DNA from 2 places in the Bacillus sp. VA13 genome. Region 1 is predicted to be linked to the other one. Evidence: a T-box and tRNA genes for the amino acid it is inferred to sense, from the RefSeq annotation. Region 1 holds a T-box; the other holds one or more tRNA genes.
The links. The T-box of region 1 lies ahead of thrS (threonine--tRNA ligase). A T-box ahead of a tRNA ligase gene usually reads a tRNA of that ligase, here a tRNA-Thr.

Region 1 (4,803 bases):
GCATATTATACGGGCGTCAGCTACGGCCATTTTGATATGGAGCGGATTCTTCGGGTGATGCGACCGCGCGAGGATCAGATCGTCATTAAAGAAAGCGGGATGCACGCTGTCGAAGACTATATCATGAGCCGCTACCAAATGTACTGGCAGGTGTATTTCCATCCTGTGACAAGAAGCGCAGAGGTTATTTTAACGAAGATTCTTCACAGGGCGAAGCAGCTGCACGATGAAGGCTATGTCTTCACTCACGCTCCGGTTCATTTCTATTCTATTTTTGAAGGGAAATTGACGCTGGAGGATTATTTGAAGCTTGATGAATCTATTATTTTGTATTACTTCCAGGCCTGGGAGGATGAAGAAGACGCGATTTTATCTGATTTGTGCCGAAGATTCATTAACCGCCAGCTGTTCCAATACGTTGAATTCAATCCGAATGAAGAAATGTCGGCTTATTTTGAGCTGACTTCATTGTTCAAAGAGGCGGGAATCGATCCGAGTTACTATTTGGTCGTCGATTCTTCTTCAGATCTGCCATACGATTTTTACCGTCCTGGAGAGGAAGAGGAGCGTCTGCCGATCCATCTCTTGACGCAAAACGGCCAAATTAAAGAGCTGTCCAGACAGTCGGCTATTGTGGAATCCATCTCCGGGAAACGTCGGACGGACCACAAGCTGTACTATCCGAAGGACCTGATTTGTGACGGCTCTGAACATCCGGAAACGAAAATGAAAATCCGGCAGCTGCTGGGACTGACATAGAAATTGGAAAGAAGGAAAAAGGAGATGTCGGGAATTTGTTGAAAGAACATGCAAAACTGATGAAGGTGTTCTCGGATTCTGGAGAAATCATCGGGCGGAAGAAGCTGCAGAAAATGATTTATATCGCAAAGAAAATGCAGTTTCCTTTCTATGAGAAATATGATTTTCACTTTTATGGACCGTATTCAGAGGAACTGACGCTCCAGATTGAAGAGCTGTGCAACCTTGGATTTCTGCATGAGGTGAAGGAAAAAAAGGGCGGCTACTTTCAATACCGTTATTCGCTGACTGAGACAGGCTCTGCATTTTTAGACCATGCTGATCTGGATATGCCGGATATCAAAGGCTATATCGACAGTGTAAACAGCCGTTCATCACGGTTTTTAGAGCTGGTTTCCACGATCCTTTACTTTGACGGGCTTGAGGCTGAGGAAAAGAAAGAAAAAGTCTTTACAATCAAAAGCAAGCAAAAATATACAAATGAAGAATATGACGAAGCGCTTCAATACATAGAAGAACTGAAGCAGATTTGTTAACCATACCAAGCAAAAGAAATGAACCGTTTCTTTTGCTTTTTTTTACAAAACAGATTGCGGTTTCAGAAAATGTATTGTAAAATATATGAAATCATAAACAATCAGTAATGTATACAGGCACTGATAAGGACATGAGATGCTTTTTACGGTTTCCAGAGAGGGAAGGACAGCTGAGATCTTCCTAACGCAGGGAAAGCAGCTTACCGCCTTTGAGCCGTATCGGGGAAATCCAGTATCTGATACCGTCATGCTGCGTTACAGCACCTTAAAGCCGATACACCATGTGTGTTGATCGGGAATTTGGGTGGAACCACGGATGATAAACACATTCGTCCCTTTTAGAGGGATGGGTGTGTTTTTTTATGAACTAAATACATGCGATGAAAAGGACATGAATGATCATTACGGTTTTCAGAGAGGGAAGGAAAGGTGAGAGCTTCCCAGCTTAGGATGATCATTTACCGCCTTGGAGCAGCATTGGGGAACTGAAGTATCCAATGCCGTCTATGCTGCGTTACAGCACCGAGCCGACAACATAGCGTTTGTCGGGAATTTGGGTGGAACCACGGGTACATCACACACTCGTCCCTTTTAGAGGGATGGGTGTGTTTTTTTATGAATTGAATACATGCGATGAAAAGGACATGAATGATCGTTACGGTTTTCAGAGAGGGAAGGAAAGGTGGGAGCTTCCCAGCTTAGGATGATCATTTACCGCCTTGGAGCAGCATTGGGGAACTGAAGTATCCAATGCCGTCTATGCTGCGTTACAGCACCAAGCCGACAACATAGCGTTTGTCGGGAATTTGGGTGGAACCACGGGTACATCACACACTCGTCCCTTACAGCGGGACGGGTGTGTTTTTTTATATCCAACAATTATGAAGGAGTGTTTAAAAATGAGTAAACAAGTGTACATTCAGCTTCCGGACGGACAGATCAAGGAATATCCGAAAGGCATCACAATCAAAGAAGCGGCTGGTTCTATCAGTTCCAGTCTGCAAAAGAAGGCGGCCGCGGGCCAGGTCAACGGCAAGCTCGTTGATCTCAGCTTTAAGCTGGAGGAGGATGCTGAGCTTTCGATTGTCACACTTGATTCCCAAGAAGGCTTGCAGGTGCTTCGCCACACATCAGCGCACGTACTGGCTCAAGCAGTGAAACGTCTGTACGGAGAAGTGTCATTGGGGATAGGTCCAGTGATTGAAGACGGCTTCTACTATGACATGAAGCTGGAGCAAAGCTTGACATCAGGAGACTTAGAGGCCATCGAAAAAGAAATGAAGAATATTATAAATGAGAACCTTGAAATCAAACGAATTGAGGTTTCTTACGAAGAGGCTGAAGAGCTGTTTGCCAAAAAAGGCGAGCCGTTTAAGCTGGAGATTTTGAAGGATATTCCGCGCGGAGAGGATATCACGCTGTATCAGCAGGGAGAATTCGTTGACCTGTGCCGCGGGCCGCATCTTCCTTCTACAGGAATGATCAAGGCGTTCAAACTGACAAGAGTATCGGGCGCTTATTGGCGCGGAGACAGCGAAAATGAAGTCCTGCAGCGGGTGTACGGGGTTGCGTTTCATAAGAAAAAAGATCTCGATGCACATCTTCATATGCTGGAAGAAGCGGCAAAACGAGACCATCGCAAGCTGGGCAAACAATTAGAGCTGTTTATGTTTTCTGAGGAAGCGCCGGGGATGCCGTTTTATTTGCCGAAAGGGCAGATTATCCGCAATGAGCTGGAATGCTTCTCGCGTGAGCTGCAAACAAAGGCTGGCTACGAGGAGGTCCGTACACCGTTTATGATGAATCAACGGTTATGGGAGCAGTCAGGCCACTGGGATCATTATCGCGACAATATGTATTTTTCAGAAGTGGATGGTACAAGATTCGCAATGAAGCCGATGAATTGTCCCGGCCATATGCTCATCTTTAAAAACTGCCTGTATTCGTATCGGGATCTGCCGATTCGAATGGCGGAATTCGGTCAGGTGCATCGCCATGAATACAGCGGTGCTTTAAACGGAATGCTTCGCGTCCGGACGTTCTGCCAGGATGATGCCCATATCTTCGTTCGAGAGGATCAGATTGAGAGTGAGATCAAAGAAGCGATTCGGCTGATTGACGAGGTATATCGTACTTTTGGCTTCGAGTATTCGGTCGAACTCTCGACTCGCCCGGAGAATTCATTAGGCGATGACAGCCTTTGGGAAGTGTCGGAACGTGCCTTAGCATACGTCCTTGAGGAGCTTGGCCTGTCTTATGAGGTTAATGAAGGCGACGGGGCGTTTTACGGGCCGAAAATTGATTTTCACATAAAAGATGCCCTGAAACGAAGCCACCAATGCGCGACAATACAGCTTGATTTTCAAATGCCGGAAAAATTTGATTTATCATATATCAATGAACACAATGAAAAAGTTCGTCCTGTTGTCATACACAGAGCGATATTCGGCTCGATCGACCGGTTCTTCGGCATTTTGATCGAGCATTTCGGCGGGGCATTCCCAGTCTGGCTTGCACCGATCCAGGTTCAAATCATACCGGTTTCGCACGTTCATTTGGACTATTGCAGAAAGGTGCAGGCAGAGCTGAAGCAGCTGGGGATAAGAGCCCGCATAGATGAGCGCAATGAGAAGCTGGGCTACAAAATCAGAGAGTCGCAGGTGCAGAAAATCCCGTACGTGCTGGTGCTTGGGGATCATGAAGAGCAGGAAGGTGCGGTAAACGTCCGCCAATTCGGAGATCAGCAGAATGAACACGTTCCTTTTCAGACGTTTAAAGATAAACTGGTCAAACAGGTGAAAAATCGCAGTATCTAGGAGAAAAGCTGTGAATTCTCATTTTGCTTTTTTGACTTTCCCTATCCGGAATCAGTAAAATAATAAGTAAATCATATCGTTCGTATGTTATGAATGCATCTCGAAATGGGGAAATCTACATGGACCATGACAAACTGGAAGCAAATTTGCTGGATCACGCACTTACAAAATACTTGAAAAGCACGAAGCAATTAGATGAAGCCACTGTTCCGAAACACGTGAATAATGTAAGAGGATTTATTCTGCGGATTATATACAGACATGGGAGCTGCACCATAAAGGATATTCTGAAGGAGGTCACACTGTCTCCCTCTGCTACAACCACCGCCCTGAATCATTTAGAACAGGAGGGGTTTATTAAGAGATCCAGAAATAACAATGATCGCCGTACTGTATGGATTACGCTTTCTGAATCGGGCCGGGGAACAGCTGAGCAAATGATCGAAAACCGCCAGCAGCTGATTGACAGCATGTTTGAACGTTTAACAATCGAAGAGAAAAAGACGTTCCTAGCGATTATTGGGAAGCTGGCCCAATAGGGATAGAAAGAGCCGGTGCGCGAAGCGCCGGCTTTATAGAGATTATTCCATATCGCTCAGGCGTTTGCCTGCGACGGCATAATGGTCTTTTCTCATTTCTTCTATAAATACAACAATTTTTTCTTCAGAAGCACCGGTTGTTTCCTTTACGGC
Region 2 (4,803 bases), on a different contig from region 1:
CCCGCGACAGGACGGAAAGACCCCGTGGAGCTTTACTGCAGCCTGATATTGAATGTTGGTACAGCTTGTACAGGATAGGTAGGAGCCTTGGAAACCGGAGCGCTAGCTTCGGTGGAGGCATCGGTGGGATACTACCCTGGCTGTATTGACCTTCTAACCCGCCGCCCTTATCGGGCGGGGAGACAGTGTCAGGTGGGCAGTTTGACTGGGGCGGTCGCCTCCTAAAAGGTAACGGAGGCGCCCAAAGGTTCCCTCAGAATGGTTGGAAATCATTCGCAGAGTGTAAAGGCACAAGGGAGCTTGACTGCGAGACCTACAAGTCGAGCAGGGACGAAAGTCGGGCTTAGTGATCCGGTGGTTCCGCATGGAAGGGCCATCGCTCAACGGATAAAAGCTACCCCGGGGATAACAGGCTTATCTCCCCCAAGAGTCCACATCGACGGGGAGGTTTGGCACCTCGATGTCGGCTCATCGCATCCTGGGGCTGTAGTCGGTCCCAAGGGTTGGGCTGTTCGCCCATTAAAGCGGTACGCGAGCTGGGTTCAGAACGTCGTGAGACAGTTCGGTCCCTATCCGTCGCGGGCGCAGGAAATTTGAGAGGAGCTGTCCTTAGTACGAGAGGACCGGGATGGACGCACCGCTGGTGTACCAGTTGTTCTGCCAAGGGCATCGCTGGGTAGCTATGTGCGGACGGGATAAGTGCTGAAAGCATCTAAGCATGAAGCCCCCCTCAAGATGAGATTTCCCATTCCGCAAGGAAGTAAGATCCCTGAAAGATGATCAGGTTGATAGGTCTGAGGTGGAAGTGTGGCGACACATGGAGCTGACAGATACTAATCGATCGAGGACTTAACCCACATTTTGAATGATGTCACACCTGTTATCTAGTTTTGAGAGAATAAGTTTTTTCAAAAAATACTTGATTTTCTCAAGAATACATAGTATAATGTTAAATGTCACTGAAATTGTCTGGTGATGATGGCGAAGAGGTCACACCCGTTCCCATACCGAACACGGAAGTTAAGCTCTTCAGCGCCGATGGTAGTCGGGGGTTTCCCCCTGTGAGAGTAGGACATCGCCAGGCAGACTTCATTCCGCAGTAGCTCAGTGGTAGAGCTATCGGCTGTTAACCGATCGGTCGTAGGTTCGAATCCTACCTGCGGAGCCATTATTGGAGAGCTGTCCGAGTGGTCGAAGGAGCACGATTGGAAATCGTGTAGGCGGTCAACTCCGTCTCAAGGGTTCGAATCCCTTGCTCTCCGCCACTGATACTTATACATAATTACATTTGAAAGTCTGGGCCCGTTGGTCAAGCGGTTAAGACACCGCCCTTTCACGGCGGTAACACGGGTTCGAATCCCGTACGGGTCATTATATGATGGAGGATTAGCTCAGCTGGGAGAGCATCTGCCTTACAAGCAGAGGGTCGGCGGTTCGAGCCCGTCATCCTCCACCATTATCATCGCGGGGTGGAGCAGTTCGGTAGCTCGTCGGGCTCATAACCCGAAGGTCGCAGGTTCAAATCCTGCCCCCGCAACCAAATATATAAATGATATAAGAAGTGCCCGAAGGGTGCAGCCAAAATTATTTTATACAAATATGGTCCGGTAGTTCAGTTGGTTAGAATGCCTGCCTGTCACGCAGGAGGTCGCGGGTTCGAGTCCCGTCCGGACCGCCATTTAAATAACAAGGCTCGGTAGCTCAGTTGGTAGAGCAACGGACTGAAAATCCGTGTGTCGGCGGTTCGATTCCGTCCCGAGCCACCACCTATGCCGGTGTAGCTCAATTGGTAGAGCAACTGACTTGTAATCAGTAGGTTGGGGGTTCAAGTCCTCTTGCCGGCACTGTTTTTTCAAAACTTAATGTGGAGGGGTAGCGAAGTGGCTAAACGCGGCGGACTGTAAATCCGCTCCCTCAGGGTTCGGCAGTTCGAATCTGCCCCCCTCCACCATTTATAGGGGCATAGTTTAACGGTAGAACAGAGGTCTCCAAAACCTCCGGTGTGGGTTCGATTCCTACTGCCCCTGCCAAATTTATGACATCTTGAGATTATGGCGGTTGTGGCGAAGTGGTTAACGCACCAGATTGTGGCTCTGGCACTCGTGGGTTCGATTCCCATCAATCGCCCCATATTATCATTGGGCTATAGCCAAGCGGTAAGGCAACGGACTTTGACTCCGTCATGCGTTGGTTCGAATCCAGCTAGCCCAGTCTCACTTTTTATATTAATTGCATATGATGTATGAAGTCCCTTAAGATGCGGAAGTAGTTCAGTGGTAGAACACCACCTTGCCAAGGTGGGGGTCGCGGGTTCGAATCCCGTCTTCCGCTCCAATTACGGCGGCATAGCCAAGTGGTAAGGCAGAGGTCTGCAAAACCTTTATCCCCGGTTCGAATCCGGGTGTCGCCTTTCTTTTGCCGGGGTGGTGGAATTGGCAGACACACAGGACTTAAAATCCTGCGGTAGGTGACTACCGTGCCGGTTCAAGTCCGGCCCTCGGCACCAATTTTACTTACATGGTAAGTTGAATTGGTGTTTGTGTTTTATCATTATAACTAATCATATTAATGATCTACTTGTGTAGATCATTTTTTTATTGTTTTGATTTATGCAGCTAAGTTACGTTCCGATACATGATCATAAAGCTGCTTGAGTTATTATGTTTAGTTAAGTCTCTTAATCCTTTTTTATTTTATATTTCCAAAAAAACTTTTTTGAAATACGTTGACACTTTGTAAGATCCATGATATATTTATATTCGTCGGTTAGATACGACGTAAAACTTGCCGGTGTGGCGGAATTGGCAGACGCGCACGACTCAAAATCGTGTTCCTTCTGGAGTGTCGGTTCGACCCCGACCACCGGTATACTTGAAAAAAACCTGTTTCTTATACAGAAACGGGTTTTTATTTTTTATCAAAGAAAAGGAGCCTATCTTAATTGAGGCTCCTTTTATCATTCACTCAGCGTATTGGTCTATGATCTCTTCTAGTACCTCTTTAAGCTCTTCTGCATCTTCAAGCTCTGATTGGCTGAAACGGACGCGTACAAGCTGTTCTCCGTCATTATACATCTCTTCCAGCCATCCTCGCAGGCCTCTTGCCCTGCGGTCGACTTCGAAAATGATTTCTAAACCATTTTCGTCTAAAAGGAAAATAAGCTCTAATTCCTCAAGCATCTGACGATAGTAGCCTGATGTCGGAATGAACTCAAATTCTTGAACGAACGGAAGGCGGCGTTGGAAGTAGGGCGCTTGTTCGCAGTCTGCTTCGTTAAGACGGAAACCTAGGTTTTCGATTGCTTCCAGCACACTTTCAATCCAAGGGTGCGCTTCAACGAAAATGCGGTCTTGGTCGGATTTATCGATACCGCCTTGTATATCAAGGTCTGTCACTACGGCGACCTCTACTTTCCCTACAGTAATCGGTGTATCAAGAGGGAGGGTGAATGAGAACGGAAATTGCTGCTCTTCTCCAGGCTGAATGGTGAATGAACCAGTGACCTGAAAAGAATGAATTGTAGCGTATTTCCGGTGTTCTTCATCGTCTTTTACAATGACGTACCGTGTGTTAAGCTGTAAATCAATATAGCGGATGTCCTGAGCGATTTTCCCGCCTTTGACATGGACAGTTCCCCGTACTTCTTCTCCTGGATAATATGCGTCTTTCTCTAAAATTGTATCTACTTTTGCAGCACCGATACCGGCACTTGCTGCGAGCTTCTTAAAAAATGACATGTTAGATCTTCCCCTTTTTCTTTTTCTCAACAGATATACGTAAGAAGGAAGAAAAAAGATTCATTTGATTCATACTTTTTACCTATTATTCGTCCGGCCTAGGGACAGACTAAGAATACTATTGAAAGCAAAGGAGCGGATTGAAATGGATAAAGAAAGTATGGTTGCTGATGAATTACACAGAATGTTTTTGGCTGGTGAGCTGCAAATCACGGTAGAGGAGGATATAAACAATATTTCCGAAAGGCTTAGAAACGGTGATCTCAGTTTAGACCGATTAAGCGGTGAAGACGCGTTTATAAAAGAAACGGTAAACGAGGCTTTAAGAAGAGTGGAGCAATAAAAGGGAGAGACGGGATCTGAAAGATGAGATTCCGTCTTTTTTTGTGACTTTGTTACAGTTCTCTGCAAGATAAAAGCAAATCGATTTGAAATGGCTTACTCAGGAGCCAGCCTTTTTCCATCAGAAGTTCAGATAGTTCCCCATGCAGATGAACAGCTGCATCTAATTGATCATGCAACGCTGTTCGGAGGTCGGGGTTTGCAGTTTCCGTTATTGCGACAGTGTACTTTTTAATGATGATTTGTATTGTCGTTAAGCAATCAAGAATCATTATAGGTATGATTGGGGTTGAAAAATCGTTCAATGCCTTCACCGCCTGTTAGTGGGTTTTATCTTTTAGATCTTCCTATTGAGAAGTATTTAGCCTTGTTTCATGGATTTATACAAAATGCTATAATGATTAACAAATTTTTTCGGGGAGTGGGATGATGAAACAGATTATTGCGATGGGCGGCGGGGGTTTTTCGATGGAACCGGAAAATTTGTCCCTCGATCAATATATCATCAATCAATCGGGACGGAAGTCGCCTCGCATTTGTTTTTTGCCGACGGCGAGCGGTGATTCCCAAAACTATATTCAGCGGTTTTATCATGCTTTTCAAACACTGGATTGTGTGCCGTCTCATTTATCCTTATTTAAGCCGCCGACAACAGACTTCATTTCTTTTGTTATGGAAAAGGACGTGATTTATGTTGGCGGGGGAAATACGCGGAATATGCTTG

Region 2: it encodes a tRNA-Thr, which carries the amino acid that the T-box ahead of thrS (threonine--tRNA ligase) is inferred to sense. The anticodon was not compared.

Annotation. Positions count from the first base shown of each region.
Region 1 is NZ_JBVQPP010000002.1:380,430-385,232, forward strand. It holds gene AC0C66_RS10115 (HD domain-containing protein) at 1-759, shown strand, start outside; gene AC0C66_RS10120 (YwgA family protein) at 795-1,295, shown strand; T-box leader at 1,407-1,635, shown strand; T-box leader at 1,667-1,888, shown strand; T-box leader at 1,920-2,141, shown strand; gene thrS (threonine--tRNA ligase) at 2,195-4,111, shown strand; gene AC0C66_RS10130 (MarR family transcriptional regulator) at 4,231-4,650, shown strand; gene AC0C66_RS10135 (2-hydroxymuconate tautomerase) at 4,693-4,803, opposite strand, start outside.
Region 2 is NZ_JBVQPP010000003.1:629,562-634,364, reverse strand. It holds partial or broken rRNA gene AC0C66_RS15265 (23S ribosomal RNA) at 1-857, shown strand, start outside; rRNA gene rrf (5S ribosomal RNA) at 969-1,084, shown strand; tRNA gene AC0C66_RS15255 (tRNA-Asn) at 1,094-1,168, shown strand; tRNA gene AC0C66_RS15250 (tRNA-Ser) at 1,174-1,265, shown strand; tRNA gene AC0C66_RS15245 (tRNA-Glu) at 1,300-1,371, shown strand; tRNA gene AC0C66_RS15240 (tRNA-Val) at 1,381-1,456, shown strand; tRNA gene AC0C66_RS15235 (tRNA-Met) at 1,464-1,540, shown strand; tRNA gene AC0C66_RS15230 (tRNA-Asp) at 1,602-1,678, shown strand; tRNA gene AC0C66_RS15225 (tRNA-Phe) at 1,691-1,766, shown strand; tRNA gene AC0C66_RS15220 (tRNA-Thr) at 1,772-1,844, shown strand; tRNA gene AC0C66_RS15215 (tRNA-Tyr) at 1,867-1,951, shown strand; tRNA gene AC0C66_RS15210 (tRNA-Trp) at 1,957-2,030, shown strand; tRNA gene AC0C66_RS15205 (tRNA-His) at 2,055-2,130, shown strand; tRNA gene AC0C66_RS15200 (tRNA-Gln) at 2,140-2,211, shown strand; tRNA gene AC0C66_RS15195 (tRNA-Gly) at 2,260-2,334, shown strand; tRNA gene AC0C66_RS15190 (tRNA-Cys) at 2,340-2,410, shown strand; tRNA gene AC0C66_RS15185 (tRNA-Leu) at 2,418-2,506, shown strand; tRNA gene AC0C66_RS15180 (tRNA-Leu) at 2,787-2,868, shown strand; gene spo0M (sporulation control protein Spo0M) at 2,961-3,737, opposite strand; gene AC0C66_RS15170 (hypothetical protein) at 3,877-4,080, shown strand; gene AC0C66_RS15165 (spore coat protein) at 4,133-4,351, opposite strand; gene AC0C66_RS15160 (Type 1 glutamine amidotransferase-like domain-containing protein) at 4,509-4,803, shown strand, end outside.